DNA from 3 places in the Candidatus Enterococcus clewellii genome. Region 2 is predicted to be linked to each of the others. Evidence: predicted binding sites of a transcription regulator. Region 2 holds the regulator's gene; each other region holds the start of a gene.

Region 1 (10,587 bases), 2.1 Mb from region 2:
TCAGGTGCTCATCTTCCACGATAAAAACCTTATACATCTTTTTGCCCCTCCTGTCGTTTCGGAACAGTGACCCGAATCGTTGTTCCTTTTCGGTAGTGACTTTCAAGTGTGATCCCAGCCTGACTGCCATAATACAGCAGTAGGCGTTTATTGACATTGTAAAGACCGTAGCCGGTACTGAAATCAGAATCGACGCCTTTTGCCAGCTCTTTTTGAATCTCTACCAGCCGTTCCGGCAAAATCCCGATCCCGTTATCTGAGACAGTAAAAATCAAGCTGTCTCCTTGTTCTTCTAAAGTAACTTGTACAAAACCAGCCCTTCGAATGAATTTGATTCCATGGTAAACGGCATTTTCAATTAATGGTTGTAAAATCATTTTCACTATCTGGTAGTCCCGTAATGTCTCGGGGACATCAATATGGAACTGTAACATCTCGCCATAACGAATCTGTAAAATGACCAAGTAATCTTGAATGTGCTTTATCTCTGTATCAACGCTGATCCAGTCCTTGCCTTTGCTTAAGGAGATACGGAAAAAATCTGATAGGGCAAAGGTCATTTCCTTCGCCTTTTCGTAGTGTTTCTGTTCGATCAAGGAAACAATGGCATCTAAGCTGTTATAGACAAAGTGTGGGGTGATCTGAGCTTGAAGAACTCGTACTTCACTTTGCGCCAGATGGTATTGCTTCAAGGCATTTTCTTCTAGTAACTGTGTTAAATCATCGGCCATTTTATTAAGGCTCTCTGTTAGAGAAGAAAGCTCTGGTGTTTCTGGAAGGGCTAGTCGATACCCTAGATGTCCTTTAGCCAGCTCGTTAGACATATGGATCAAATCGTTCAGCGGTTCTTGGATGCGCTCGTTTAAAAAACGACGATTTTTGCGAACGAAGTAGATGATTCCCAGTACGATCAAAAGCTCTATAGCAGTAAGCACTACCAATGACTGAACCATTTCGTTATTTTTTTGACTGGCTAGATTGATTTCAATACGGACGAACTCTTGCAGCATATCTGAAAGCAGCTGAGTAACAGACTCGACCTGAACCATGACCTCTTTGTTTTTTTCGTAGGAGTTTTCCTTCGAAAGATTTGTAAGGATATCTTCCTGATACCCTTCGAGAGAATCAATGATTCTCAGCGAGACCTCCAGAATACTGCGCTCTCCTTTCGTGTTGATGTTGTCTTGGATATGAGCGATATCGCCCCGCAGTTCATCCACGATACTGTTTTTTGAGTACTGCTGCAGTGGCACCTGACCAGTTACAACATCCCACATTTCCTCCAGAACGGTATCGTCCACTTTAGCAGCAATTGCGTTTGCTTCTTGGATATTGGCGACGGTTCGCTGATAAATAAACAATTGTCTGGAATAAAGAAGAATACTGATAAGTAAAGGGATAAAGGCCAAGGCAAACATCAGCTTGTTTGCCTGAGAAAAAATTTGCTGGATACTGGGTGCTTTCTTCTTCATAATGGCCTCCTTCAATAATTTCTAGTAGGGATCGTATCAAGATTGGTTTCGGAGAAGACCGTTTCGGGCATGTAAATTTCATGGGAAAGCTCTTTGCCGTCAAAGTAGCGATTGATGGCATTAGCGACGAACCATCCTGCATTGGGATTGCATTCTACGACACAGTTGACTATACCGGCTCGCAGTTTTTTTATCATATCCTCTTGTGCATCGATCGTGACGATCACGAGGTCTTTTCCAGGGATGATGTCTGTCTCCTCAAGAGCTTCAAGGGCGCCATGTGTCATCTCATCGTTATGACTGTAAAGGACATCGATCTTGCTTATATCTTTTGTTTTGATGTATGCCTCCATTTGTTCTTTCCCCTTCATCCGAACATAATCGCCGGAAAGTGTATCGACGACCTTCATTCGTGGGTCACGGGAAATGGTTTCCTGAAAGCCTTCAGTCCTTAAGGTGGTAGGGGATGTCTCTGTTAATCCGGCGAGCTCCAAAATATTGATTTCTTCTTTTGGACTGTCGGAAAAATAATTGGTCACGTAGAGCCCACCGCGATTCCCTTCTGCTTTGAAGCTGGGACCGATATGTGTGATATAGAGACTTTGATCACTGACGGTGATATGGCGATCGACAACGATCACTGGAATTTCCGCCTGCTTCGCTTCCTTCAATATGAGCTCCCAGCCATCTTCCTGCAAAGGAGTAAAGACGATCAAATCGACTTTGTAAGCGATAAAGGTACGAATATCTTGAATCTGTCGTTCCTGACTCATATAGCCATTTCGATACAATACTTGATTTTCTTTTTCCAACTCAGTTTTGATAGAATCTGTATGTCGCTTGCGCCATTTACTTTCTGTCCCTGACTGAGAGAAACCGATCACCAAACTTTTTTCTTCCTCTACATCATCCGCAGCTGTACAAGCACTTAAAAGAAACAACAACGGAAAAAGAAACAGCACTAGTTTTTTCATAGACCTCACTCTTTCTATCCATCACTCCTGCTAAAGAACGAACAGATGATAATTATTTTTCTGCAAGTAGAATCGGAAAAGTCGAAGGGATACTTTTTCATGAAGATAATCCTTTGCAGAATATAATATGAAGCGTTTTCTTATCTTTATTCTACCAAATTATTGTCTCTTTAAGGTGCTCTACTATTGGAAACGAAAAAAAATCAAGAAAATCAAAAAAATTCCTAGAAAAAAGTATTTGTGCAAAGTCGAGCAAAAAGAATTCCCAGAAAAGATGAAAAACATTTAATGTAAGCGGTGTCTTTGGGCGGTATACTTCTGAGTGTAAAGCAATTATAAATTCTGGAGGGATAAAGATGAAAGTTGGATTTAAGAAAGCCGTAGCATTTACCGCGTTACTATTGGTCGGAGGAATGACCTTGGCTGCATGTGGCGGCTCTGATTCTGGGGGCAGTGGGGATAAAGGGTATGTTGGAATCGCTATGCCGACAAAATCTGCAGAGCGTTGGATTGCTGATGGGAACAATATGGTAGATGAGCTTGAAAAGCTTGGGTATAAGACAGACCTGCAATATGGAGAGGATAAGGTAGAAAACCAAGTCGCTCAAATCGAAAACATGATTACAAAAGGTGTTGATACATTAGTTATTGCCTCCATTGATGGTTCGGCGTTAACAGATGTTTTAGAAAAAGCACACAAGGAAGATATCAAGGTCATTGCGTATGATCGTTTGCTGATGAACTCTGAGTATGTCGATTATTATGCAACCTTTGATAATTTTGGTGTAGGGGTTCTACAGGCTTCTTATATTGAAGATAAGCTTGGCTTGAAGGATGGCGAAGGGCCATACAACATTGAACTATTCGGTGGTTCTCCGGATGACAACAATGCGTTGATTAATTTCAATGGCGTGATGTCTGTGTTCCAACCCTATTTGGATAGCGATCAGCTGAAAGTACCTTCCGGTCAAACCAGCTTCAACCAGATTGCCACTTTGCGTTGGGATGGTTCGACTGCACAGGCACGTATGGATAACTTGCTAAGTGCAAACTATACAGACAAAACATTGGATGCTGTGCTTTCCCCGTATGATCCAATCAGTTTGGGTATCATTTCTTCCTTGAAAGGTGTTGGCTACGGTTCGACAGACAAACCATTACCGGTCATCACCGGACAAGATGCAACGGTTGCCGGAGTGAAGTCAATCATTGCTGGCGAGCAGACCCAAACAATCTTTAAAGATACACGTATTTTGGCGAAAAATACGATCGAGATGATCGAAGCAATCAGTAAAGATGAAGAAGTACCAGTCAACGATACAGAAACGTATGACAACGGAGTAAAAGTTGTTCCTACGTACCTAGCGAATCCGGTTTCTGTAGATAAAGACAATTACAAAGAAGAGTTAATCGACACAGACTACTATAAAGAATCAGATTTGAATGGATAGAGGTTGTAACAAAGCTTCTCTGTGCCTCCGCGCTCGCATAGATTGCGAGCCGAGGCATGGAGAGCCTTTGGAACACCGTTTATTCGGCTTTAAGAAATGACCGAAGTGAAGAAGAAAGGATGGGAAAGATGTCAGATCATATTCTGGAGATGAAGAACATCGTCAAGAAATTTTCCGGCGTTCGCGCGCTTGATAATGTGAATCTAAGCATTGAACGTGGAGAAATCCATGCATTGTGCGGCGAAAATGGTGCTGGAAAGTCGACGTTGATGAATGTTCTCAGTGGACTATACCCCTACGGAAGCTACGAGGGTGAAATCGTTTATGACGGAGAAACCTGCAAATTTAAAGACTTACGTGACAGTGAAAATAAAGGAATTGTCATTATTCACCAAGAGTTGGCATTGAGCCCCTATTTATCGATAAAAGAAAATATATTTTTAGGCAATGAGCAAGCAAAGCATGGCATTATTGATTGGGATATCACAGAGAAAAAGACAGATAATTTATTGAAAACCGTTGGACTGAAAATCGATCCGAACACTTTAGTTTCACAAATCGGTGTGGGGCATCAGCAGCTTGTAGAAATTGCCAAAGCATTTTCTAAATCTGTTCGTCTATTGATTTTAGATGAACCGACTGCAGCACTAAATGAAGAGGAAAGCGCCAATTTGTTGGAGCTTATCAAGGAATTTAAAGTACAGGGAATCACTTCGATCATTATTTCTCATAAGTTAAATGAAATCGTAACTGTTGCAGATCGTATCACGATCCTACGTGACGGTCAGACGATTGAAACGCTTGAGAAAGAAGATATCAATGAAGAACGGATCATCAAAGGGATGGTTGGACGTGATTTGACTAACCGTTACCCAGATCGTCATCCAAACATTGGTGATGTCTATTTCGAGGTGAAAGATTGGACAGTGCATCATCCAATCGATGGATCACGGACAATGAACAGCAATATCAATGTATCCATACGGCGTGGTGAGATTATTGGCATTGCGGGGCTGATGGGTGCCGGTCGAACAGAATTTGCCATGAGTGTTTTTGGTCATTCTTACGGCAGCAACATCAGCGGTAAGGTCTATAAAGAAGGGAAGGAAATATCTGTTAAGGACGTACCAACAGCGATTCGAAACGGCTTGGCGTATGTGTCAGAGGATAGAAAAGCATTGGGACTGAATCTGTTAATGGATATTTGCGAGAATACAACGGTTGCCAGTCTTGGGAAAATCAGTCAAGGCGGCGTGATTGATAAAGAAAAAGAAGTCCTTGCAGCGGAAGAATACCGCAAGAAGATGCGAACGAAAACCAATTCGGTCTTTCAAAATGTCGGTAGCCTGAGTGGTGGTAACCAGCAGAAGGTCGTTTTAGCGAAATGGCTGATGACGGAGCCGGATATCCTCTTTTTGGATGAGCCGACCCGCGGGATCGATGTAGGCGCAAAATATGAAATTTACACAATTATTGAAGAGATGGCTGCTTCTGGAAAAAGCATCTGCATTATTTCTTCGGAGCTTCCGGAAATTCTGGGGATGTGTGATCGAATCTACACGATGAACGAAGGGCGGATCACAGGAGAAGTGATGAGAGAAGACGCCAATCAAGAAATATTGATGAACCTGATGACCATGGAAGAAGAGGGTGTGAGTTAAGATGGAAAATACAGATAAACTGGATAAAGAGAAGAAAAGCTTCAACTTGAAGGATAAGGCAATGGACATCTTCAGCCGATACAGCATGGTAATCATTCTGGTTGCACTGCTGATAGCTTTTCAGCTGATGACGGACGGAATATTCTGGAGACCTTTGAATATCACGAACTTAGTATTGCAAAACAGCCATATTTTAGTACTATCGGCAGGCATGCTGCTGGTTGTATTGCTAGGACATGTGGATCTGTCGGTCGGATCGGTCATGGCATTTGTCGGTGCGATTGCCGGTATGTTAATGGTGAATAATGGCATCAGTCCATGGCTGGCTGTTCCGCTTTGTATTGGGATCGGTGCATTAATTGGTGCGTGGCAAGGATTTTGGGTAGCTTATGTCGGTATTCCGGCATTTATCGTAACACTGGCAGGATTATTGATGTTCCGTGGATTAACGCAAGTTGTGTTAGGCGGACAGTCACTGGCACCGTTTCCGAGTGCCTTTCAAAAAATTTCGACAGGGTACTTACCGGATATTGCCGGTGGTGATCATTTACATTTTCTTTCAATGATCATTGGTGTGATCATTGCAGCCGTATTGATTCTAGGGCAATGGCGCACGAGAGAACGTCGGAAGAAAAACCTGTTTGAAGTAGAATCAATGAATGCTTTCTTTATCAAAGCTATTTTCACTGGATTGATCGTGGTTGGCGTGACGTATATTTTTGCGGCGTATCAAGGGTATCCAATCATTTTGATCATCTTAGGTATTATTGTTGCAGCATATGGTTTCCTGACCAATAAAACTGTGGCAGGTCGCCAAATTTACGCAACAGGTGGAAACAAAAAGGCCGCTGAATTATCCGGGATCAAGACGAAAAAAATCACGTTCTGGGTATTTGTCAATATGGGTGCGATGGCCGCATTGGCTGGATTGATTTTGGCCGCTCGTCTGAACGCAGCAACACCACAGGCAGGTACGTCAATGGAGCTGGATGCGATGGCTGCTGTTTACTTTGGTGGCGCTTCTACTTCCGGTGGGATCGGAACGATCATGGGTGCAATTGTCGGTGGCTTGGTTATGGGTGTGCTGAACAATGGGATGTCGATCTTAGGGGTCGGGGTTGACTGGCAGCAAGCGATCAAAGGCTTGATTTTGCTGTTAGCAGTTGTATTGGATATTTATAATAAGAAGAAAAAAATCTCTTAAGAGCAGGTGAAAGGATAGAAGCTATGGCTAATGAGAACGAGCAAAAGACGATTTTATTGATTTGTACTGCGGGAATCACAACAGGGCTTCTCGTGAGAAATGTTCAGCAAGCGGCAGATGAGCAAGGGGTCAATGTTCATGTGTATTCCGCACCAGCCATTGTTGCCGAGCAAACCATCCAAACACAGGCAGTGGATGCGTTATTGATTGGTCCCCAATCGAAGTACGAGGTTGCGCGACTAAAGGACTTTTTGAATTACAAGGCAGTCCCTTATAAGCTGATTTCGAAAGAAGATTACGAAACATTGGATGGCGAAGCTGTGTTAAAAGACAGCTTGAGTTTATTAAAAAATGGACACTGATTTCTAATAAATGATGGGGCCGATCAGTGAATATGAATCAGCTCCAAATCAGACAGTGGTTAAAAAATAGAAAAATAGTGTAATCCCCTCTAAATAAAATGGATAAGAGTAGCGCAAGCAACTTTTATCCATTTATTTTTTTTTGTTGTAATTGCTTATGAAAGATAATAAAAAAACAGGAACAAAATCCTCTGTACTATTTGTGTTCATCGCATTTTAATAATTATTTAATCACAGCTAATAGGGCCGCGGCCATCCATTTTATTCTAAGAAAAACAAACTTTTTTTTGATAGTTGAGAAAAAATGATTGCACTGCTATCTAATTTTTAGTATTATAAGAATATTCTAAAAATTAAAAAACGGTAAGAAAAATATGATGTATTGGAGAGAGAAAGATGAAAAGGAATAGCGTGAAGAAATTTACCAGTATCGTTTTACTGTCCACCTTGGTTTTAGCAGCTTGCGGATCGACAGGTGGCGGGACGGATTCGACGGATAAAAGTGGAGGAACTGACTCAAGCAAGGCTTCTGGGGAACAGCTGTTTAGAGTTGTTGTTCAACAAGAGATGCCGAGTGCAGATTTATCCTTAGCAACAGTCACAATCAGTTTTTCAGCATTGAACAATGTATATGAAGGACTGTATCGTTTAGATGAAAACAGTAAACCTCAACCAGCAGGTGCAGCTGAAATGGCTGAAATCAGTGACGATAACCTAACGTATACAATCAAACTGCGTGAAGATGCAAAATGGTCGAATGGTGACCCTGTTGTTGCGGATGATTACGTTTATGGTTGGCAACGTACCGCAAATCCTGAGACAGCAGCAGAATATGCTTATTTGTTTGAATTAGTTAAAAACGGGGCAGCAGTCAGTGCAGGGGAAAAAGAAGCTTCTGAATTAGGCGTTAAAGCAATTAGTGATCATGAGTTGGAAATTACGTTGGAAAAACCAACACCGTACTTTGATTACTTACTGGCATTCCCGTCATTCTTCCCACAAAAACAATCAGTGGTAGAAGAACATGGCAAGGAATATGCTACCTCAAGTGATAATGCGATTTACAATGGCCCATTCACTTTAACTGATTTTGATGGACCAGGAACAGATACAAAATGGTCTTACACAAAGAATGAGGAATACTGGGACAAAGACACTGTGAAGCTTGATAAAATCAGTGTTGATGTAGTAAAAGAAGCACCTACATCATTGAATCTATTCCAGGATGGACAAGCGGATGACGTGATCCTGAACGGAGAGCTAGCACAGCAAATGGCCAACGATCCTGAATTTGTCAGTCAAAAAGATGGTCGTACCGTTTATATGGAATTGAATCAACGTGATGCAGATTCTCCATACCACAATGAAAACTTGCGTAAAGCAATCTCTTACGCAATCGATAGAGATGCATTAGTTAACAGTATTTTAGGCGATGGTTCGATTGTTTCAGAAGGCTTGGTTCCTTCAGATCTGTCCTTCTCACCAGCGGATAATAAAGATTTCGCAGGAGAGAATGAAAGCGTCCTTTCTTACGATGCGGATAAGGCAAAGGAACATTGGGAAAAAGCGAAAAAAGAATTGGGCATCGAAAAATTTGATATGGATATCGTTCATGACGATACCGACTCAACGAAGAAATTGACAGAATACATCCAAGGTGCGTTGAATGACACCTTAGATGGTATCAATGTAACAGTAACCCCTGTACCATTCTCTGTTCGTCTGGATAGAGGGAACAGCGGAAACTTTGAAGCAATCATGGGCGGTTGGGGTGCAGATTATGCAGACCCAAGTAGCTTCCTAGACCTGTTTGTTACAGGCAACTCGTATAACAGAGGACGATACTCTAACAAAGAGTATGACAAATTAGTAGCAGCTTCAAATACAACACATGCAGCTGATCCAGAGGCACGTTGGGATGATATGGTTGCTGCTGAAAAAGTATTGATGGATGACATGGGCGTGATCCCGATGTATCAAAAATCAGAAGCACATATGCGTAGTGCAAAAGTGAAGGGTGTCGTTGCTCATGCAGCCGGCGCACAATATGATTACAAGTGGACCTATATTGAAGAATAATTAAGAGATTTCTAGTCTGGGCGAACAAGTATTCAGACGAAAAAATAGGCTACTCCGAAAATTTGAAGCTGGGGACATCGCCAAAGCGGCGGATGCCTCAGCTTCTTTTTTTGATACTCTAAAGAATTGCTAAGAAAACGAGTGTTCGTACTGTAGAAGCTATTGCTTTGCTCTTCTTTGTGATAAACTAAAGACAATTCTAGTGTGAAAAGGAGAAAATATTTCTTACTTATTAATGAGAATAAAAACTTCCTTTGACAACTAAAAATAAAAGCGAGAAAAACGTGAACATTGAATTTTTTGCTTATAAAGACAGGGAGACATTATGTACGAATACATCATTGGCACAATTACATATATCAGCCCGTATTACATTGTCGTAGAGGCGAATGGTATTGGGTATCAAGTATCTGTGGGGAATCCATATCGTTATTCCGGAAAGACAGAAGCAGTACAGGTGTATCTACATCAGGTGATACGCGAAGATGCCCATACACTCTATGGTTTTGGTGACCTGGAAGAGAAACAATTATTTTTGAAACTGATCAGTGTTTCCGGGATTGGGCCTAAAAGTGCCTTGGCAATCATGGCATCAGAAGACCACGGCGGATTAATCAATGCCATCGAAAGTGAAGATGCGAAGTATCTGACGAAATTCCCGGGAGTGGGTAAGAAAACAGCGCAGCAAATGGTTCTGGACTTAAAAGGCAAGCTTGGCGATCTGGAACGGTCAGAATCGGCTGTGGAGGCCATGGCAAAAGCAATACCATCAAGCGGGAATCAACCGCTGGCAGAGGCTCTGGAAGCTCTTGGTGCATTAGGGTATAGCGACAAAGAAATCAAGAAGGTCACACCGACGCTGGAAGAGCTGGAGCAAGCTCAGACAGATGAGTACTTACGAACAGCATTAAAGCTGATGATGAAGCGTTAAGGGAGGGGCAAAGAGATGAGCAACGAAGAAGAGCGCCTGCTTTCGGCGGAAGGAAACGAACAGGAAGAAATTCTGGAGGTTTCTTTGCGCCCAAGATTATTGAAGCAATACATCGGGCAGCATAAGGTAAAACAAGAGTTGAGTATCTATATTGAGGCTGCTAAAAGAAGACAAGAATCGTTAGACCATACGCTACTTTACGGACCACCGGGACTTGGGAAAACCACAATGGCGATGGTGATCGCCAATGAAATGGCTGTTAATATTCGAACGACCAGCGGACCGGCTATTGAGCGACCTGGTGATTTGGTTGCGATTTTGAATGAGCTGGAACCAGGCGATGTGCTGTTTATTGATGAGGTCCATCGTTTACCTCGAGTAGTGGAAGAAATGCTATATTCTGCCATGGAGGACTTCTTTGTCGATATCATGGTTGGTCAAGGAACGACAGCC
Region 2 (10,587 bases):
GCAAAAATTGAATGATTCCATAAATTTTCGTCTTACTCATAGGCTTTCATACCTGCTTCAATCAAAACCAATGTTCAGGTTGTCGTCAACATCGAAAAGTGATGTTGTTGACAGCCTTTTTCTGGTATTTGGAAAACCAGATAAAAACAGCATTTCTTTTTGCTCAATCATCGCTTACTTCTATTCTATTGACATATTTATAGAATGAAAAAGAAAATTCGTTTTGTGTGCATTTCAGCTTTAATATAATTCGATGATAAAGCGAAAGAGGAATCATAAGTCTTTTCATTTTTCTTTAAAATCCATTTCTATAAAAGACTTTTTTCATGAAATAAGGTATGCTTACTTCTGACAGTATAAAAAGGTGGTAGGAACGATGAGTCGAATGGATCGATACAAACATATACATAAAGAATCAGAAAAGGAAGAGAAGCAGCCGGGCTTTAGTCCGAGAAGGTCAAAAGAAGTGGACCAAAAAGGACAAAGAGAGCAGACGGAGCAATCCAATCCATATAATTATAGTGAAGAAAATTATCAACGATCGCAACAGCTAGAGGATAATAGAAATCATGCGTATCAAAGAGCGGCTTTTTCTGAAAGTGAACAGGCGCCGATTCCTCCTAAAAAATCGGCAAAGCCGAAAAAGATAAAAAAACATGGGAAGCGAAGATGGTTGAAGTGGGTATTGCTCGCGGTAGTTTTACTGATAGTTTTACCTGTAATATTTTTCTTTAAAGGGAAATACGCAGCAGAGCATGATACTTCTTTGCCACAAGAAGAAACAGAGACGTTTAACGGTGTGACCAGCTCGGATGGTTCAAAGAATATCTTGTTTCTGGGAAGTGATACACGTGGAGAAGATGCCGGTAGAGCAGACACGATCATGGTCCTACAATTAGATGGTCCTTCTGGAAAGCCCAAGCTGATTTCATTTATGAGAGATACTTTTGTAGATATCCCAGGGTATGATGCGAATAAGATTAATTCCGCCTACGCATTTGGTGGAGCAGAGCTGGTACGCCAAACATTAGCACAGAATTTCGGCATTGACTGTAAGTATTATGCCAAGGTCGATTTTCAAAGCTTTGAAAAAGTGGTTGACTCCCTTTTCCCTAGTGGTGTACGCATCGATGCAGAAAAGGATATCAACCTAGATGGTGTGGATATTGCTCAAGGCGATCAGAAGATGGATGGGCATGTATTACTCCAATACGCCCGTTTCCGAATGGATGAAGAAGGAGATTTCGGTCGTGTAAGAAGACAACAGCAAGTGATGTCTGCCGTGATTTCTCAATTGAAAAACCCGTTAGTTTTACTAAGAACACCTGAATCAGCAGGGAAGCTTGTTGGGTATATGGCAAACAATATCCCAATGACGTATCTTTTGATGAATGGTCCTTCTCTTGCGCTAAAAGGTGCTTCTGGAATTGAACGACTGACAGTTCCTGTAGATAACTCATGGACAGACGGCTATTATGATTATGCCGGTAGCTTTTTGCAAATCGATCTAGGCATGAATCAGCAGGCTATTCAGGAATTTTTAGCGAGCTAGCATGAAAAAGACGGTTTTCTTCTATTTGAGAGTATGTTATATTTATTAAAGTTTAGAAAAATGAAACGAGGGTTTTTTATATGAAACTTGCTGTTGTTACGGATAGTACAGCTTATTTACCTGAGAGGCTCAAAGCACATGAGGATTTGTTTATCATCCCCATTCCTGTGATCCTTGACGGAAAGATATACAACGAAGGAATCGATATTGAAGCAGATGAATATTATGGCTTGTTAAATAGCAGCTCTGAATTTCCCACAACTTCTCAGCCAGCACTGGGTGAAGTGATCGAGCTCTATGAATCTATTGCTGCTAAGGGCTATGATACGATTCTAAGCATTCATCTTTCTTCTGGGATTTCAGGTTTTGTCAGTACCCTATTTTCACTAAAGGAAAGTATTAAGGGCGTGGCACTTCATCCCTATGACTCAAAAATAACTAGTATGCCCATGGGACACATGGTTGAAGTGGCTCTGGAAGGCGCTGATAAAGGAACTTCAATTGAAGAAATCCTTACAAAATTGGACACGGTTAGAGATAATACGTATGCTTATTTGATTGTAGAAGATTTGAACAATTTAGTGCGAGGGGGTCGTTTGACGAATGGAGCGGCTTTAATTGCAGGGCTATTGAAAATAAAACCGATTTTAACATTTGAAGATGGAAAGATTGTTTTATTTGAAAAAATCCGTTCTACGAAAAAGGCTTTTTCTCGTTCTGAGCAAATAATCGGTCAGAGAAATGTGGAAATCGGTCTTCCGGTGAAGCTTTATGTGATTCATGCCAATAACTTAGCTGTTGCAGAAGAAGAAAAACTGAAGCTTCAGGAACAGTACCCACAGGCAGAAATTGAAATTGGTCATTTCGGACCTGTCATTGGCACGCATTTAGGTGAAAAAGCAATTGGTATTGCTATTTCAGCACAATAATCAATAAAAAAGAACTTATTCTTAGTTATTTGAATGACTGGGGAGTGCAGAGTAAAGCTGCTTTCCTCAGTTTTTCATTTTACTGAGCAGAAAGGGATAGGGAAGAAACTTTGTAAAAGCTGTTGCATGAAGTTAGCTGCTATGACAGAGAGTAGAAGGCCATTTGTTCGTATTTTATAAGGTGCATTCTAATGTTACGCAAGCCTTTCAGCGTAGAAATAGTTCTACAGAAGGATAGATGTGTGTTAAACTATTACAGTACATTCATTTTCCAGTAAATTGTTCATTGAAGGGGACTGATCGATGAAACTCACAGAAGATAGACTGCAGAAGGAAAAGATGAAGCAAGTCCAACTGCTGGCAGCATACTATCAAGTGGTCAACCGTTTACCTAAGGGAGAGAAACGGGATCAGATGATTCGAGATATCTTGATTGCGAAAGATAGGATCAAAAAAATAAATCAGCATTTGACAGACTTAGATCAGCAAAAAAGTGCTGCAAAGAATCAATAAGAAACACCATAGACTGTAGAAGGAGGTTTTCCTACTTTGGAATTCTTCACAATAATTTTATTGTTATTTGTTATCATATTATATGCGTATTTGATACTTGTTAGAAAAAGTATTCAGGTTTTCGCGAAACGTTCACCCGCACCTGCGATCATTGGTGCAGGCTTAGGATTTGTTTTTCTTTTGTTTGGCTTGTTTACACCCCAGACATTAAACGACAAGATGCAGGATGTCCTGACTGCTTGTTTATTATTCAGCTTTCTCCTTGATTGTAAGGGGCTGGCAGACACCAGAATCATCACAAATTCCTTTGATAATCGAGGAATCAGCTATTCTGAGCTTGAAAAAATCGTATTACAGGTCAAGGATCAGGATGTGCATATGAATTATTTCCGAAAAGGTCGTAGAGGCCCAATCATGCATTTTAAGATGCCTATCGAGCAGTTGTTGTCCTTCCTATCAGATAAGGTTGCGAATGACCTGCAGATAGATATAGTGATCGAGGAATAACTAGAAAAACTGATAAATCCTTTTTACTGCGTTCGGGCACATGCCTGCGGTGAGAAGGATTTTTTCGAATAGATGAATCATTTTGGAAACCGAAAGGAGAATGATGGTGCGCATTTTTTAGTTGTGCTCCTTTTTTTAAACGGAATCGCCAAAGTTTTTTCGGTATTCCAAAATTAGTGTTTTTTTATTTCCTGAAGGGTGGAGAAAGAAATCCAGCTTCTTTTTTTTCTGTTTTTTTGTTACAATGAATCAGGATGAAAAGGATGTGAACCTGTGAAGGAATTAAGAGTTGAACAACTAACCAAAACTTACGGAGAAAAAACGTTATTTGATGATCTTTCTTTTTTGATCCACGAGAAGGATCGGATTGGGTTGATTGGTATCAATGGGACAGGTAAAACAAGTTTATTAAATATACTGGCAGGGAAGGATTTTAGCGATGGTGACATCAACCCGGTGAAACAAGCGAAGGATTATCGAATCGGCTATTTATCTCAGGCCAACGAGTTTGATCCCGAGCTGACCGTCGTAGAAGCTGTTTTCCAAGGTGATACACCGATTATTCGTGCTGTGAAGGAATACGAGTTGGCGTTGCTTGCGTTGAATCAGGATGGTATGAACGAAGCGGTGCAAAAACAGTACAATCGTGCAGAAGAAACGATGAATAAAGAGGATGCCTGGACAGCGGACACCAATGCCAAAATCATTTTGCAGAAGTTGGGAATCGACACCCTCGATAAGAAAATCGGTACACTTTCCGGTGGCCAACAGAAAAGAGTGAGTCTAGCTCAAACATTGATTGAGGCTCCAGATCTGCTATTGCTAGATGAACCGACCAACCATTTAGACTATGAAGCAATTAGCTGGTTGGAGAAATATTTGAAGAGCTATTCAGGAGCGTTAATGATGGTCACCCATGATCGTTACTTTTTGGATCGCATCACCAATCGAATTTTTGAATTGTCATTCGGTAAGCTGCATGAATACGCGGGAAATTACGAAGCCTATATTGCTGCTAAAGCCGAACGTGAGCGAGTAGAGGTGGAGCAAGAAACGAAAAGAAAACAACTGTTCAAGCAAGAGCTGGAGTGGATGCGTGCTGGTGTTCAAGGAAGAGGGACCAAGCAACAGGCACGTCAGGATCGATTCCACGATTTAAAGGAAAACCTTCATCAGGTAAAAGCGAAGGAATCCATCGAGTTAAATCTGGCAACACAGCGTTTAGGAAAAAAAGTATTGGAAATTGAGCATGGCTCATACAATATTGAAGGAAAAGAGCTGCTTACTGATTTTTCTTTATTGATTCAAGCTGGGGAACGGATCGGTATTACAGGGAAAAATGGGGCTGGAAAATCGACCTTACTGAATATTTTGTCTGGGAGGTTGACCTTGAATAGTGGTAGCTATGCCATTGGGGAGACTGTACGTTTAGCCTATTATACACAGCAAAATGAAGAAATGGACCCTGAAAAGCGAATGATCGCCTATCTACAGGAGGCTGCAGAAGAAACTAAAACAGCAGACGGACAGATGATTGGTGTTGCAGAGCTTTTAGAAAGATTTCTTTTTCCACGGTTCATGCACGGAACAAAGATCGGCAAGCTATCCGGTGGAGAAAAGCGCCGACTGTATCTTCTGAAATTACTGATTAGTCAGCCCAATGTTCTACTGTTGGATGAACCGACCAATGATTTGGACATTGATACATTGACTGTGTTGGAAGATTATATTCGCCAATTTAGCGGGACTGTCATCGCTGTTTCCCATGATCGATATTTTCTTGATAAGACAGCAGATAAGTTACTTGTTTTTCAAGGAAATGCTGAGATAATTACCTACTATGGGGCAATGAGTGACTATTTAGACAATCAATCAACTGCAAAGCCAGAGGTAAAAAAAGAAAAAGAAGTGGTTGAAAAAACGCCAGAGAAGAAAGAAAAAAAGAAGCTGACCTATATGGAACAAAAAGAATGGGCAGTGATCGAGGATGATATCGCAGCTCTTGAGGAAGAACAGGAGCATATTTCTGAAGAGATGAATCATCAAGGCGATGACTTTACAAGATTGCAGGAGCTGCAAAAACGATTAGATGAGCTGGAACGGGAATTAGAAGATAAAATTGAACGTTGGGATTATTTGAGCCAATATACAAGCGAATAGTAGGAGGAATCGGTATGGAAAATGCGTATCTTGATTTAGGTCGAAAGATTTTGAAGGAAGGGCACGTTAAAGAAGATCGAACAGGCACTGGCACAAAAAGTATTTTTGGGTATCAGATGAGATTTGATTTATCAGAAGGATTTCCGTTGCTAACAACGAAAAGAGTGCCGTTTGGACTAATCAAAAGCGAGTTGCTTTGGTTTATCAAAGGAGATACGAATATTCGTTACCTATTAGAGCACAATAATCATATTTGGGATGAGTGGGCATTTGAACGCTACATCAAGAGCGACGACTATCAAGGACCGGATATGACGGACTTTGGGCATCGTGTATTAACAGATGAAGCATTTAAAGCGACTTACGAAGAACAGCATAAGCTTTTTTGTGAAAAAATTCTTACGGACCGTGATTTCGCAGACAAGCATGGTGAGTTGGGTAATATCTACGGTGCACAGTGGCGCCACTGGGAAACAAAGGATGGCTCCTTCATTGACCAGCTGCAAAATGTGATTGATATGATTAAAACCACTCCAGACTCTCGACGTTTGATTGTTTCAGCATGGAACCCGGAAGATGTTCCAACCATGGCGCTTCCCCCATGTCATACCATGTTTCAATTTTATGTAAATGATGGCAAGCTTAGCTGTCAGCTGTATCAAAGGAGTGCGGATGTTTTTCTTGGCGTACCATTCAATATCGCCAGCTATGCGTTGCTGACACATTTAATCGCACATGAAACAGGGCTGCAAGTAGGTGACTTTGTTCATACGTTAGGGGATGCTCATTTATACAGTAACCACATCGAGCAAATGGAAGAACAGCTGTCAAGAACAGTGCGCAATGCACCAAAACTAATTTTAAATCAGGAAAAGGAATCTGTCTTTGATTTTGAAATGGATGATATTTCTTTAGAGGGCTATGACCCTCATCCAACAATAAAAGCGCCGATTGCAGTGTAAGGGTTGAAAGGAGTTAGGTGTATGTTAGCAGCTATATGGGCTCAAGGTGAGCAAGGAATGATTGGAAAAGGGAATATTCTTCCCTGGCATTTGCCAAATGATCTGAAATTCTTCAAAAAAATGACAGAGAACAACACTATTGTTATGGGGAGAAAAACGTTTGAAGGAATGGGCGGAAAGGCTCTTCCAAACCGAAAAACGATTGTTTTAACTAGAGACTTGAGCTATCAAGGAGAAGGAATCACCGTTATGCATAGTGTGGAAGAGGTCTTGAAGTATGCGGAGGAGTTCTCAGGAATTACGTTTATTGCCGGAGGAGCAAAAATCTATCAGGATTTTCTGGCCCATTGTGATGTATTGTATCGGACTGTGATTCATGAAACATTTGACGGAGATACTACTTTTCCAGAGATCAATTGGGGTGAGTGGACCTTGATCAACTCGAGTGAAGGCGAAGTGGACGAGAAAAATGCGTATGCTCATGTTTTTGAAACGTATCAACGAAAATCAGCATAGATAGCTTTGCTTTGTGTGTATTGCAAAGGAGGAACGAACATGAAAATCGAAATAAATGGTTGTTCTATTCACTATAGAATCATTGGTGAAGGAAAGCCCGTGTTGTGCCTCCATGGGTTTCCGGAAGATCACGAGGTGATGGTTGGTTGTTTAGAACCGGTTTTTCGTCAGGTTGAAGGCTATCAGCGAATTTATCTGGATTTGCCTGGAATGGGGAGATCCACTGCTGGAGAAGATGTTTCTTGTGCAGATAATATGCTAAAGCTGATTCAAGATTTTGTTCATCAGGTGATTGGTTCACAAAAATTTCTACTGGTTGGTCAGTCATACGGCGGGTATCTATCATTGGGGTTGACCTACTCAAATTCTAATGCTATGGAAGGGCTATTTTTATTATGTCCATGTACAGTCGCTGATAGAAACAAGAGAAATCTTCCGACGAAGCAGTTATTGGAAAGATCAAAGGCGCTTGTTCCGACGGATGCGGAAAAAGAAAAATTTTCAGATTTTCTGGAAATGGCTGTTATAGCCACAGAAGCAACTTGGATGAGATACAAGCAAGAGATCTTTTCTGGTTTAGAAAGGGCGGACGAAGCGTTCGTTACCACGTATCAAAAAACTGGCTATGAGTTGTCCTTTGAATCGGAATTTGAAGCACTAGTGTTTGATAAACCTACTATGATTTTAACTGGCAGACAAGATGATTGTGTGGGGTATCAGGATGCTTTCCGTTTGATGGATTCATTTTCACGAGGCTCCTTTCAAGTGCTTGATAAAGCAGGCCATAATCTGCAAATAGAACAGCCAGCACTTTTTTCAGAAGCGTTTAGCCGTTGGCTCAGACACTTTTAAAGAGCAAAAAGCAGGGTTTCTCGTTTGAGAAGCCCTGCTTTAAATCGTCTATTACGAGTTATATATGATTTCTATAAAGCCCAACTACTTTACCTAGGATACTGACATTATCTAAAATGATCGGCTCTAGGGCATCGTTTTCGGGTTGTAGACGTACATAACTGCTTTCTTTGAAAAATCGTTTGCAGGTTGCTTCGTCTTCGTCTGTCATTGCGATAACAATATCACCGTTTGATGCTGTCTGCTGCTTTCTTACGATGACTTGGTCGCCATCTAGAATTCCGGCATTGATCATACTCTCTCCTCGAATGGTAAGCATGAACAAGGCGTTTTCCTCTGAACGAAGATCAGGAGGAAGTGGGAAGAAGTCAGAAGCCTCTTCAACGGCTAAAATTGGTTCACCAGCTGTTACAACACCCAACATTGGGATTGTTGTGGGTTGAATACCGATTTTTTCCAGGCCTTCTGGTGTCAATTCTATAGCTCTTGGCTTTGTCGGATCTCTTAAAATCAATCCTTTTTTTTCTAAACGAGCCAAATGCCCGTGAACAGTGGAGGTTGAAGAAAGATCAACAGCTTTCCCAATTTCCCGAACAGTTGGGGGATATCCTTTAAGTTCTACTTGATCATATATATATTTTAATACTTCGACTTGTCTTGTTTCAGTACGCTTTGCCAATATCCGCACCTTCTTTCAATTTTATAGTTACAGTCTATCACACTTAATAATTTAAATCAAACAAGCGTTCGTGTTTTTCTTTCATGGAATTTAGTTGTTTTTTTGCGCTTCTTCTTATACTATTAGAGTGTTGACAACGCAGTCGGATTGGCTGAAAAAATAAAAAGCTGATTTGAGGAACTGTGAAACTATGAACAGTGGTTTTATGCAACTGCAATCTGTCGCAGAAAAGAAGGAGGGAAGAACAGTGCTGTCAAAAGAAAAGCTTGCCCGTATTAATGAATTGTCTAAGAAGTCAAAAGAAACTGAACTGACTGCTGCTGAGAAGCAAGAGCAGAAACAGCTTCGTGAAGAATATATTAAGACATTCAGAAAAGGGATGCGTCATCATATAGAAGGAATGAAGGTTGTTGATCCCAAAGGCAATGATGTAACACCAGATAAATTGAAACAGATTCAAAAAGAAAAAGGTTTGCACGATCGCAAATAATTACAGTGGATTTTACTTAAATTCATTGCTTTCATCCATGAAATGGGTTACAATGTTGATAATAAAGGTAAAAAAAACCTAAATAGGAGATGATTTTTTTGTTCGATAAAACTGATCAACTTGGTGTGAATACGGTACGTACACTAAGTATTGAAGCAATTCAAAAAGCGAATTCAGGCCACCCAGGTCTACCTATGGGTGCTGCCCCTATGGCTTATGCATTATGGACAAAACACCTGAAAGTAAACCCAACCACTTCTAGAAACTGGGCGGATCGCGACCGTTTTGTTCTTTCAGCAGGACATGGTTCAGCTTTACTGTATAGTCTGCTTCATCTATCAGGCTACAAAGTGACAATCGATGACTTGAAATCATTCCGTCAGTGGGATAGCAAAACACCGGGACATCCGGAAGTTGACCACACAGATGGCGTAGAAGCGACTACAGGCCCTCTAGGACAAGGGATTGCGATGGCAGTAGGTATGGCAATGTCAGAAGCGCATCTGTCCGCAGTGTACAATAAGGACAGCTTCTCAGTCGTTGACCACTACACTTATGCTTTATGTGGTGATGGTGACTTGATGGAAGGTGTTTCTCAAGAAGCTGCTTCAATGGCCGGACACATGAAATTAGGCAAATTGATCGTGTTGTATGATTCAAATGATATCTCTTTAGACGGACCGACATCAAAAGCCTTCACTGAAAATGTTGGTGCGCGCTTTGAAGCGTATAACTGGCAGCATATTTTGGTAAAAGATGGCAATGATCTGGAAGCTATTTCAAAAGCAATTGAAGAAGCGAAAGCTGAAACGGACAAGCCAACATTGATTGAAGTGAAAACAGTTATCGGTTTTGGTTCTCCAAAAGAAGGAACTTCAGCTGTTCATGGCGCACCTCTAGGTCAAGAAGGGATCGACGCTGCAAAAGTTGTTTATGGCTGGGAGTATCCTGACTTTACAGTGCCAGAAGAAGTAGCTGCACGTTTCCATGAAACAATGATCGAAAAAGGCGAAAAAGCTGAAGCTGAGTGGAATGAGCTATTTGCAAATTATAGTAAGGCACATCCAGAATTGGCGCAACAATTCAAAGATGCGTTTGCTGATAAATTACCTGAAAATTGGGATAAAGAATTACCAGTATACGAAGTTGGCAGCAGTGCAGCCAGCCGTGTAACAAGCAAAGAGACGATTCAAGCAATCTCTAAAGCTGTACCAAGCTTCTGGGGCGGATCTGCTGACTTATCAGCTTCCAACAATACGATGGTAGCTGGAGAGAAGGATTTCGAGCCTGGTCAATACGAAGGACGCAACATCTGGTTTGGTGTACGTGAGTTTGCAATGGCAGCAGCTATGAACGGTATTCAGCTTCATGGCGGTTCAAAAGTGTATGGCGGAACATTCTTTGTCTTTACTGACTATCTACGTCCA
Region 3 (10,587 bases), 920 kb from region 2:
AGTAGGTGTAAACGACTGACCCGCAAACAGCCAGGAAACGACAGTCAGTAATATAATAATGATGAATAGAATACTAAATGATGAAATGGACTTTTTTTCTTTTTTCTCTTTTTTGGTCGTCATAGTCTTCTATACTATAAACAAGCCCTATAGAAAAACTGTTTCGCTCTTCATGAATCAATCGGAGCTCATTCATAGTTCTCCTTTCTGTATTGATTAATTATATGAATCTTCGGGATTGCTTTGTGTTGACCACTGGTATTCTATTTCCCGATTGCCTATCTTAGCAAATTCATATCATTTATTTTCCTAAAGTAAAATAATCAATATCGATAAATACCAATTCTTTATATTTATACGTTATTTTCTTGTGCTTGATCAGCTCTCTGATCGTATGACCGACTGTTTCTCTGGTCGTACCACTGTATTTTGAAATATCATTAATGAGGATCGGATGGGGGATGATGATTTTATCATCCACCCGTTCCCCTAGATCCTCCATCAAAATAGACAAGGTGTTTTTTACTCGTTGCTTCGCTTTTGATGTCACACAGTATTGAATTCTCCGCATCTGTTTTTTTACGAGTCGATTCAAATCTGTATTGAATACGCGCAAATGATCCAAATCCATTTGAACGATTTTTTCAAAAATTGTGGAAGAGACATAACAGACCTCTATGTCTGTGATGGCAACAGCGGAGAAGTAGTATTTTTCAGATTCAAACATATCAAGTAACGGAAATGGCTGCTTGTCACTAATAAACTCTAAGAAATTATACGACGCTGTATCATCCAATCGTTCAATACGAATCAGACCTTTGCTCAAGAAAAATATCCTGTCTCGCTTATCACCCGTGTCAAAAAGAACCTGTCCTTTTTTATAAGAACGGCAATACATGTTCTCGTTTAGAAGCCCACGATTTTCTTCATCCAAATTCAAGAAATAAGGATGCTCGTTTATTATTGATACTTTAGAAGTTGTAGCATTTTTTTCCATACGAATCACTCCAAAGGCTATTCTTCTCCTAGTTCATTCCTACCCTATCGGTTCAACAAACTATCTCTGTCCCCACACGCTCCTTTCCGATACCTCCCAGCATTTCCAGTGAGGTAATTACTGCTTTACAATCCGGTCTTGCTGTTACATATTGTACGGCTGCTTCAACCTTCGGCAGCATGCTGCCTGGTGCAAAGTGCCCTTCTTTCATGTACTGCTCTGCCTCTGAAACAGTCATTTTATCCAACCATTTCTCATTTTCTTTCCCAAAGTTCAGAGCAATCTTATCTACCCCAGTCAAAATAATGAACAAATCTGCATCTACCAGCTCTGCTAGCTTTTCGGAAGCAAAATCCTTATCGATTACTGCTTCTACGCCACGGGACGATTGTTTTTCAATCGGAATCCCGCCACCACCGGCACAAATTGTGATGATATCATTATTTATCAATGTATTTATGCTATACTGCTCTTGGATAGCTATTGGCTTGGGACTCGGCACGACCTTGCGCCAGCCTCGCCCGGCATCCTCTTTATAAACAGCTCCTGTTTCTTTTTCCAGAGCTTGAGCTTGTTCATGCGTAAGGAATGGACCAATTGGTTTACTTGGATTTTTGAACGCTTCGTCGTCTTTATCAACGATTACCTGTGTAACAATCGTTGCAACTTCTTTTTTCAAGTCGGCGTTTTTCAGTTCTCTTTCCAGAGCATTTTGCAACCAAAAGCCAATGCTCCCTTGGGTCATAGCCACGCAAGTATCTAATGGCATTGCGGGATTCTTTTCTGAATCAGACGCCTGTTGCTGCAACAACAGATTGCCGACTTGTGGTCCGTTCCCGTGTGAAATAATCAACTGAGTTTCTGAATCAATCAACTGAACCAGATGCTTTGCAGTCATTTCCAATGCTTGCTGTTGTGCCTGTGCACTTGCATCATCTGATAGAATCGCATTGCCGCCTAAAGCAACGACTATTTTTTTCTTCTGAGTCAATCTAACTGCTCCTTTCTGCCTCTATGCTTTTGGAATGAAGAGATTGCCCAATGTCGCTGCCATGATCGCTTTGATTGAATGCATCCGATTTTCTGCCTCTTCAAATTGTCTACCATATTTACTGCGGAATACTTCGTCAGTGATTTCCATTTCATCGATGCCAAATTTCTCTTTGATCATTTTTCCATATTCTGTTTTTGTATCATGGAATGCCGGCAGACAATGAAGAACAATCAAGTCACCCTCTGTATTTCCAGTAGCTTTCACCATATCCATATTGATTTGATAGTCTTTCAGTAAATTCACTCGCTCTTCAAACTTATCTTCCTCACCCATCGATACCCAAACATCTGTATATAAAACGTTGGCATCTTTTACGCCTTTAGCAACATCATCTGTAATCATTAACTGACTTCCAGATTCTGAAGCGAACTTATTCGCATAATCAACCACTGATTGCTCCGGATGCAGCTCTTTCGGTGCACAGATACGTACATTTACACCTAGAATTGCGCCAGTAACAAGCAAACTATTTGCCATATTGTTACGACCATCGCCTACATAAACAAGTGTGATATCTTTCAACGTATTGAAATTTTCTTTGATTGTCATAAAATCAGCGATCATTTGTGTTGGATGCCATTCATCCGTTAGACCATTCCAAACGGGAACGCCTGAATATTTCGCTAAGTCTTCGACAACTTCCTGACTGAAGCCGCGGAACTCGATTCCATCAAACATACTACCTAAAACCTTCGCGGTATCTTCAACAGATTCTTTCTTCCCTAATTGAATATCATTAGCACCTAAGAATTCCGGATGTGCGCCTAAATCGATGGATGCTGTAGTAAATGCTGCCCGTGTACGTGTAGATGTTTTTTCAAACAGTAAAGCAATGTTTTTTCCTTCAAGATAACGATGCGGGATATTTCTCTTTTTCAAATCTTTTAAATGAATGGAGAAGTCGATCAGGTATTCCAGCTCTTCTCTTGTAAAATCCTTTTCTGCTAGTAAACTACGTCCTTGAAAAATTGATGTCATTGTTTTTTCCTCCTTGATTTTTAAATATTTTCTCTAACAAACGGCATACTCATACAGCGAGGGCCACCACGTCCGCGAACTAGTTCGCTTCCTGGAATATAATTCAGTTTGACGCCGGCCTCTTCCATCTTCTTATTCGTGATCACATTTCGGTCATACACGATTACTTCACCAGGAGCAATCGTCAAGGTATTTGATCCATCATTCCATTGTTCTCTCGCAGCAGCTGTGATATCATCCCCACCGCAACGAATCAATTGAACCGCTGGTATATTCAAATAGCGACATAGAATGTGTTCCAGAGAATCGACCTCTTCCAAGATTTTGATTTCACCGTTTTCTTTTGAAATAGAGTAAACAGTCAAGTCACTTTCGATCTCAGGATGGATCGTAAATTTGTCGTAATCGACCATTGTAAAGACTGTATCCAAATGCATGAATTTTCTTTCTTCGCCGATATCGAATGCTAAGACATGCTCGAAGCTTAATTCACTGTCAAAGATATTTCTAGCCAGCTTTTCAATCGAAGCCACATCGGTTCTTTGAGAGATACCTACCGCCAAAACTTTATCGGATAAGACTAGTTCGTCGCCACCCTCGATCCGTGTACTATCATCACGGTTATAAAGTAAGTTGATTGGGTTATCTCTGAACATTGGGTGATACTTAAAGATGTATTTTCCATAAAGTGTTTCCCTACGTCGTGTTTCTGAATACATCTTATTCAGTGACACGCTATTTCCGATTGTTGCAAATGGATCTCTGGTAAAGTAAAGATTTGGCATTGGATCAATGAAAAATGGATAATTATCATCTACTAAGTCGGTCAAAGATTTCGCGTTACCATTTAGCACCAAGTCTCTCTTTTTAAGTCCTGCCATTGATTGATCGATCAATTCCCGATTTGAACCAAGTGATAAAAAATATTCCTTTATTTCTTGCTTGATATTGGTGCCACTGATATTGGCTTCATCCAAATACTCTGTTAAAAATTGCTCTTTGATTTCTTGTGAAGTCAATGATTCTGCCGCAAGGTCTTCCAGATACAGAACTTCAACTCCTTTAGAACGAAGCGTATCCGCAAAAATATCATGCTCTTTTCTTGCCTGTTCTAAAAACGGGATATCGTCGAACAGTAATCGTTCCAGATGATCTGGCATCAAATTTTCCAATTCTTTACCAGGTCTGTGAAGCATCACTTGCTTCAATTTTCCAATTTCTGAAAAAACATTAATTGCTTTTTCCATAGGTTATTTCCCCCTCTATTCTTTTGTACAACTCAATGCTACCAAAATGTAGACGCTTTCACATCGTGTTTTTGCCTTTAGAAATGTCGAATTTTTCTCATTATACAAAAACATTGCATATATGCATTCTTTTGAAAAAAATCTCAGTCTAGACTTTTAAAAATTTATATAAATCCATAAAAAGAAAAATAAGAATTTTCTAATGTTTACGTATCAGCATCAAAATTTTATCTATGAGTCAGAAATATAAAAAAGCATAGTAGATAAAGGTCTTTTTTAGAACCCCTTCATCCACTATGCTTTTATTACTGATTATTCCTTCCCATCCTATGTCAAAACAGTATAGCTTTTCTGGCTTTTCTCCAAAACTATACTAGGCTTAGTTCCTCTTTCTTTATGCGCTTCTCTGTGCTGCTGCAGATGCTCCGGACGTTTCAGCCAATCTTGAAAGTCTTTCTTTGTCTGCCACTTAGAAACCAGGACAAATTCACAGCTTTCCTTTGTTTCCGTATACCAACATTCACTGGATATACAGGCTTCTCTTTCCAGCATTGAAGCAACGTCTTTTTTTGTTTTATTCTCAAAACGCTCTTTGCCCTCTTTTTTAACAATAAATGTTACTGATTGAATGATCACAGTATTCATCCTTTCATTATTTTATTCTCAACGATTGATAATGATTATCATTTTCAATTATACTATATTCATTCATTCTTCGTAAGTAAATCCTCAACTATTTCCAGTATAATGGCTTCCAATGAGATAACGTCTTCATTTAGCAGCTTTTTTCTTTAATTTCTTTCTCAAAAAAAGTTTTTGCTCCCAGTAAATTATCTTATGCTAGACAAAACGAACAAACGTTCGTATAATTACTTTAGACTTATTCATAGAAAGGAGCTTACTCATGAAATTCGATTACGAAAAGGAACCCCGCCGAGATATTTTATGTATTGATGTCAAATCCTTCTACGCTTCTGTAGAATGTGTCAAACTAGGTCTATCACCACTGGACACAATGCTGGTAGTCATGAGTAACGCTGAAAACACAGGTGGCTTGGTTCTCTCTGCTTCTCCTGCCGCCAAAGAAAGACTTGGCCTTTCTAACGTTATGCGAAAATGGGACATCCCCAATCATCCTGATCTTAAAATCGTACCGCCAAGAATGCAGCTATATATTGATGAAAATATGAAAATTAATGCAATTTATAAGCAGTACACATCCAGCAGTGATATTCTTGTCTATTCTATCGATGAAACATTCATTGACATTACGCATAGTAAAAAACTATTTGGTAAAGACGCATTTGGACTGGCCGAAGAGATAAAAGAACGAATTCTTAAAGAAACCGGGCTCCATGTAACAATCGGTATTGGAGATAATCCTCTGCTTGCCAAAGTTGCTTTAGATGTTCAAGCAAAACATACAGGAAATTCGATTGCTGAGTGGCGTTACGAAGATCTTCCAAATACCTTATGGAAGGTCCAGCCCATCACTGAAATGTGGGGCGTGAATGTTCGAACTGCCAAACGTCTGGAGAAACTAAATATTCGCTCTGTTTTTGATTTGGCTCATGCTGACTTAGGAAAACTAAAAGAAGAGATGGGCGTAATTGGTGTTCAGCTCCATGCCCATGCTTGTGGAATTGATCGAACAAAGTTGTCCGACACTTACAAACCGATGGAAAAATCCTTTAATAACAATCAGATATTGCCTCGCGACTATCGCTTTCAACAGGAAATTGAGATTGTTCTTCAGGAGCTTTCTGACCAAGTCGCAGCTAGATTGCGGCAGCATGATGCGCAAACGCAGTGTGTCTCTCTTTACATAGGCTATTCCAGTTGGTACAGAAAACAGGGAAACAAAGGCTTCAACCAACAAATGAAGATTCCTCCAACTAACCGATCGAAACTGTTAAAAGAATACATAATAGAAATTTTTCGCCGAAACTGGACAGGAGCAGAAGTGCGTCGCGTAGGAATTTCATTTTCTAAGCTGACCTACACAGAAGCAATTCAATTGGATCTGTTTAATGAAGCTGACACCCCCATCAATGATCATAAACTCGATTTATTGATTGATGCCATCAGAAAAAAATATGGCTTCACCTCTATTGTACATGCTAATTCCCTGATGGAGGGTGGAACTGCAATTAGCCGTGCTTCTTTAATCGGTGGACACGCCGGTGGAATGGACGGATTAAGGAGTGAATATGATGCCAAACGAAATTGATTGGAGCGATTCTTATTTCCATGATTATGTCGATCGTGGAATCATGAAATGGCAAGGAATGTATCTTTCAGAGCACACAGCTGAAATGGAGAAAGAACAGCAGGAGGAAGAACATGTGATAGTACCTAAAGAAAAAATGTCTGAGTACGACATCCAACAGGTGTTGGCCTCTGCCTATGAATCACAACTCCTGATTGCTATTCAACTGGAAATGAAGGATACAGATAATAATTACTTTGAAGATGTCACCGGAAAGCTTATGGGCTTTGATGAACTAGGTATACTTGTTGATGGAAAGCTCGTACTTTATGAAGAGATTCGACATGTTGCATTGAAAAGCTTCCATAAATGGAGCGAGGTCTAAAGGAGGAAAAAAGTATGAGAACAGGTAGCTATGTAGGAATTGCCGATAAAATCAGGCTAGTTTCAGCCTTTCCAAACATGTTGGTACGCCTAACGCTTCACACCACACAAGAAGATATCAATTGTCTTGTTGGTAAACGTGAGCTGGCAAACCTAGTGATGTTTCTGGAAAATAATACCTTTGAGCTTTCTGTATTTGGTCATTATAATGTGCGCAATCAGTTTGTGATTGAAAAGTTCATCGTCAGAAACCCAAATTCCTTTGTCCGAGAGTTTGTGATGAAGCCACTGAAGAGTATCGCGTAAAATAAACATTCAAAACAAAAGACGTAAGAAGCACTAGTAAATAAGGAAGCTTCTTACGTCTTTTATTCTATCTAATCACTTCAACACTGTACACCTCGGCAAATGTGGCCGGGAAAGTCTCCAATACAATACCGTTTGTTTTGATTTTTATGACCTGCCCCTTTTTCACCTCTACCGCATCGTGAATAGGAATATAACATTCCTGAAAGCTATCGCTGATTTTTACTTTTACAAGCACTGTTTCACTTTTTTCAGCTTCCAAAACTTCTCCTATAAACACATTGTCCTCAACATAATCAAATACAGGATCATCTTCACTGAGGCTGCCAGCAGGAATATCACTGAAATCCTCACTACCGATTGAGTGGCTTGGAGATGTTTGATCGCTCTTCATTATTTTACCTGTTGATGGTTCAATAGTGCTCTTTACCGTTTGATCATTCAGAGTATCTGATTTTTGGCATCCCAATAAAATGAGTGTAATCATAAAAATGCTTAGAAGCATCCAGCTCTTTTTCAACATACTCATCTCCTTTTTTGTTTTAATAAGGCAAAAATTAAAAGTATATGTACTATTTTCAATATCTTCACTCTTTAGAATGTTTATCAGTACCTATCTTTTTATTCTTTAAGTTTTCAGAAATGTTTGGTTAACATTTTTCTAAGCTGTAAGTAACTTACCATTTTCTATAAAATTATTTGCTATACTTCGTACTAACACTTTTTAGAAAAGTTATCTGGCAAGCATCAAGCAGTTTCCATAACCAATAATTGGTTCAACTGTTCTTGTTGCTATGACTTATTAAAGGAGGTCATTCTATATGAGAATATCACTGATACAAAGACTTGCAGTTGCCCTCACAACTATCTACTTTCTTTTCCTATTCTGGGCAATCATTTTCAAATTTCAGTTATCACTAAGCTATCTTCCAAATCTCCAATACATCAATCTTATTCCTTTTGCTGAATCCTCCTTTCAGACCGGAGCATTTAACACCTTTGAAGTATTGGGAAATCTCATCATTTTTGTTCCATTTGGAATTTACTTAAACTTATTACCGACAAAGCTATCCTACGCCAAACAGGTTGTTCTAATTGCCACCGTAAGCTTGGTCGTTGAACTTCTTCAGTACATCTTCTCTATAGGTGTAACAGATATCACTGATCTGATAACCAACACGTTTGGTGGGATCACCGGCATCCTTCTCTATCTCGCCCTAAAAAAATGTGTAGCAAATAAGCACACTTTGCATCAATACCTAACAGCAAGCGCAGCTATTGGCACAGCCTTAACATTGATTCTGACCAATATCATGCTTATGGCCTAACTGATTATATGAAAAATCGTCCTGATTTCACTATTCAGGACGATTTACTATTTTCATCTCTCTGCCCAATTTTCATTTTATCAAACTACCGAAGTGTATGAAAGACATGCAGTATTCGATATATAATAAACAGAAAATAACAGGAATCATTTAATATTTCTCTAAGCTATACTTTTCCTACTTTTTTTCAATGGATTGTTTGATATACTGTTATATAACCAGCTTTTTCAGGAATCATTTCTGAATTTTTTCTGTAAACTATAAGAAGCGTAGAATGCTAGTTTTGCATTGGCAATCAAGCAAATCACCTGACAGGAGGGAAGCTTATATGAACTATTCATTTATCCAAAAGACCGCTGTGGTTCTGACCACTGTCTATTTTATTTTTTTGATTTGGGCCATTATTTTTAAATTTCAGTTATCTTTAGATAAACTTCCCGACCTTCAACATATTAATCTCATTCCATTTGGAGATTCTTCATTTAAAGCAGGAAAGTTCAATACTTCTGAGGTTCTCAGCAACTTCATCATATTTGTTCCTTTTGGTATTTATCTCAACCTTATTCCCTGGAAGCTTCCTTATCTGAGTCAAGTTCTCTTTATTGCAGCTGGGAGCATTGCCTTTGAAGTTCTTCAATACATTTTTGCAATCGGAGTTTCGGACATCACAGATATATTGATGAATGTAATAGGTGGTGTCAGTGGGATTCTCTTTTATCTTTTGTTAAAGAAAATCAGTAAAAATGGCGCCCGATTAGACAAATATCTGATAATCATCTCTGCCATTGGTACTGTTTTGATGTTCGTTTTGGTTACGATCTTGTTTGTGAATTAAGAAATTTCTTAGCTCTTAATTTAACATTTTGGAAATTGTTTTAAGGCTGTTAATCAGTAGTTTCAGCAGATAAAACGAATCTACAATTTTAATAATTAAAACATCGAAGTTTGAGATTTCTCTCCTACTTCGATGTTTTTTAACAGTTGAATCTAGACAGAAAATTTTAGCTCCTATTTCCAACGAATAGGAATTTGTGCTTCTCCAGAATAACTATGGTTCCCCTTTGATATTCCCCAGTTGAATGTCAGGTACTCTTCTTCCCCAGTTAAATTGTTCCATTCAACCCATTCATTGCTAGAAATATCAGATCTATAACTAATAGTTGCACCAGTGAACTGTGAAGATGGAACAACAGGATCGTATAGTTGATAAGAAGTCGTTCCTTGCTTCAGTGTAATAGTAGGCATGATACCTTCTGTATCGATATTGATTCTATTCAATCCAGTCAAATCGGATATGTCTGAGATATCTGTTAAAACAGCTTGTGTATATTTCCCTCTATCGTCCTCATCGTCATGGTTACCAACTCCAGAGGTACTTAAACGGAGATATTTCAAGTTTTCAGCATCTTTCAAATCATATAAATTGACCTGATTTGTTACCTCAAGCATTACTTCTTCTAACTGCTCTAGCTTTCTCAAAGGGCGCAAATCCTTTGTCGTACCTTCTTCACCAGTCAAGCTTTTAAGATTTGTTGCATTCTCCAATCCATTGAAATTGGTATAATCATCGACCCAATCTGGAGAAATGCCTTCAACAGAAGCTATATACTCTTTAGGAAAAATACCATACTCATCTGTAAAAGCAATTTTTTCTTCCCACTTCTGTTCAACAGCAGCAACCGCTTCATCGTATTCTTCATCTGTTAATTCACCAGTATCATACTTCTCGTCTAGCAAATCAATTTCTTCCCTTTGTTGATTTTCAGCATAAAATTTTCGATAATTAGACTGAAATTCATCCATCAAATCATTACTACTGAATCGAATATAATCACTTGGCTCTGCATTCGCTCCTACAGGAGACAATAACATCGTTCCTAGTGTAAACAAACCTACAACAATCTTCCGTTTTATTTTCATTACATACACTCCTTTTTATTTTATAAACGAATTATACATCAATAAGACTGAAAAATACACAAAACTTTTTAATACCAAAGATAAGAAGATGATCAAAAAAAGTTTATTAAGATATAAAAAAAGCCTCAACCCTTGCCGTACAAAGGTTGAGGCGAAACTCTTCA

Evidence for each region. Region 2 encodes LexA, which represses DNA repair genes until DNA is damaged. Its sites were predicted from a motif close to CNAACANNTGTTNG; they were not measured.
Region 1: a site for LexA is predicted at 9,338-9,351, ahead of ruvA (Holliday junction branch migration protein RuvA). Genes of this name have one in related genera too.
Region 3: a site for LexA is predicted at 5,127-5,140, ahead of A5888_RS18785 (Y-family DNA polymerase). Genes of this name have one in related genera too.

The regions. Positions count from the first base shown of each region.
Region 1 covers NZ_CP147247.1:2,453,667-2,464,253, reverse strand. The annotation lists gene A5888_RS11780 (response regulator transcription factor) at 1-37, opposite strand, end outside; gene A5888_RS11775 (sensor histidine kinase) at 30-1,472, opposite strand; gene A5888_RS11770 (ABC transporter substrate-binding protein) at 1,484-2,446, opposite strand; gene chvE (multiple monosaccharide ABC transporter substrate-binding protein) at 2,803-3,897, shown strand; gene mmsA (multiple monosaccharide ABC transporter ATP-binding protein) at 4,026-5,558, shown strand; gene mmsB (multiple monosaccharide ABC transporter permease) at 5,560-6,762, shown strand; gene A5888_RS11750 (PTS sugar transporter subunit IIB) at 6,786-7,124, shown strand; gene A5888_RS11745 (peptide ABC transporter substrate-binding protein) at 7,521-9,203, shown strand; gene ruvA (Holliday junction branch migration protein RuvA) at 9,529-10,134, shown strand; gene ruvB (Holliday junction branch migration DNA helicase RuvB) at 10,150-10,587, shown strand, end outside.
Region 2 covers NZ_CP147247.1:319,956-330,542, forward strand. The annotation lists gene A5888_RS01605 (LCP family protein) at 377-1,552, shown strand; gene A5888_RS01610 (DegV family protein) at 1,633-2,481, shown strand; gene A5888_RS01615 (hypothetical protein) at 2,785-2,994, shown strand; gene A5888_RS01620 (hypothetical protein) at 3,031-3,501, shown strand; gene A5888_RS01625 (ABC-F family ATP-binding cassette domain-containing protein) at 3,775-5,661, shown strand; gene A5888_RS01630 (thymidylate synthase) at 5,676-6,623, shown strand; gene A5888_RS01635 (dihydrofolate reductase) at 6,645-7,139, shown strand; gene A5888_RS01640 (alpha/beta fold hydrolase) at 7,179-7,991, shown strand; gene lexA (transcriptional repressor LexA) at 8,050-8,670, opposite strand; gene A5888_RS01650 (DUF896 family protein) at 8,918-9,160, shown strand; gene tkt (transketolase) at 9,259-10,587, shown strand, end outside.
Region 3 covers NZ_CP147247.1:4,005,553-4,016,139, reverse strand. The annotation lists gene A5888_RS18815 (YfcC family protein) at 1-123, opposite strand, end outside; gene A5888_RS18810 (Crp/Fnr family transcriptional regulator) at 302-997, opposite strand; gene arcC (carbamate kinase) at 1,050-1,988, opposite strand; gene argF (ornithine carbamoyltransferase) at 2,010-3,029, opposite strand; gene arcA (arginine deiminase) at 3,050-4,276, opposite strand; gene A5888_RS18790 (antibiotic biosynthesis monooxygenase family protein) at 4,604-4,912, opposite strand; gene A5888_RS18785 (Y-family DNA polymerase) at 5,181-6,506, shown strand; gene A5888_RS18780 (hypothetical protein) at 6,490-6,870, shown strand; gene A5888_RS18775 (hypothetical protein) at 6,885-7,175, shown strand; gene A5888_RS18770 (hypothetical protein) at 7,243-7,695, opposite strand; gene A5888_RS18765 (VanZ family protein) at 7,997-8,503, shown strand; gene A5888_RS18760 (VanZ family protein) at 8,832-9,338, shown strand; gene A5888_RS18755 (hypothetical protein) at 9,512-10,423, opposite strand.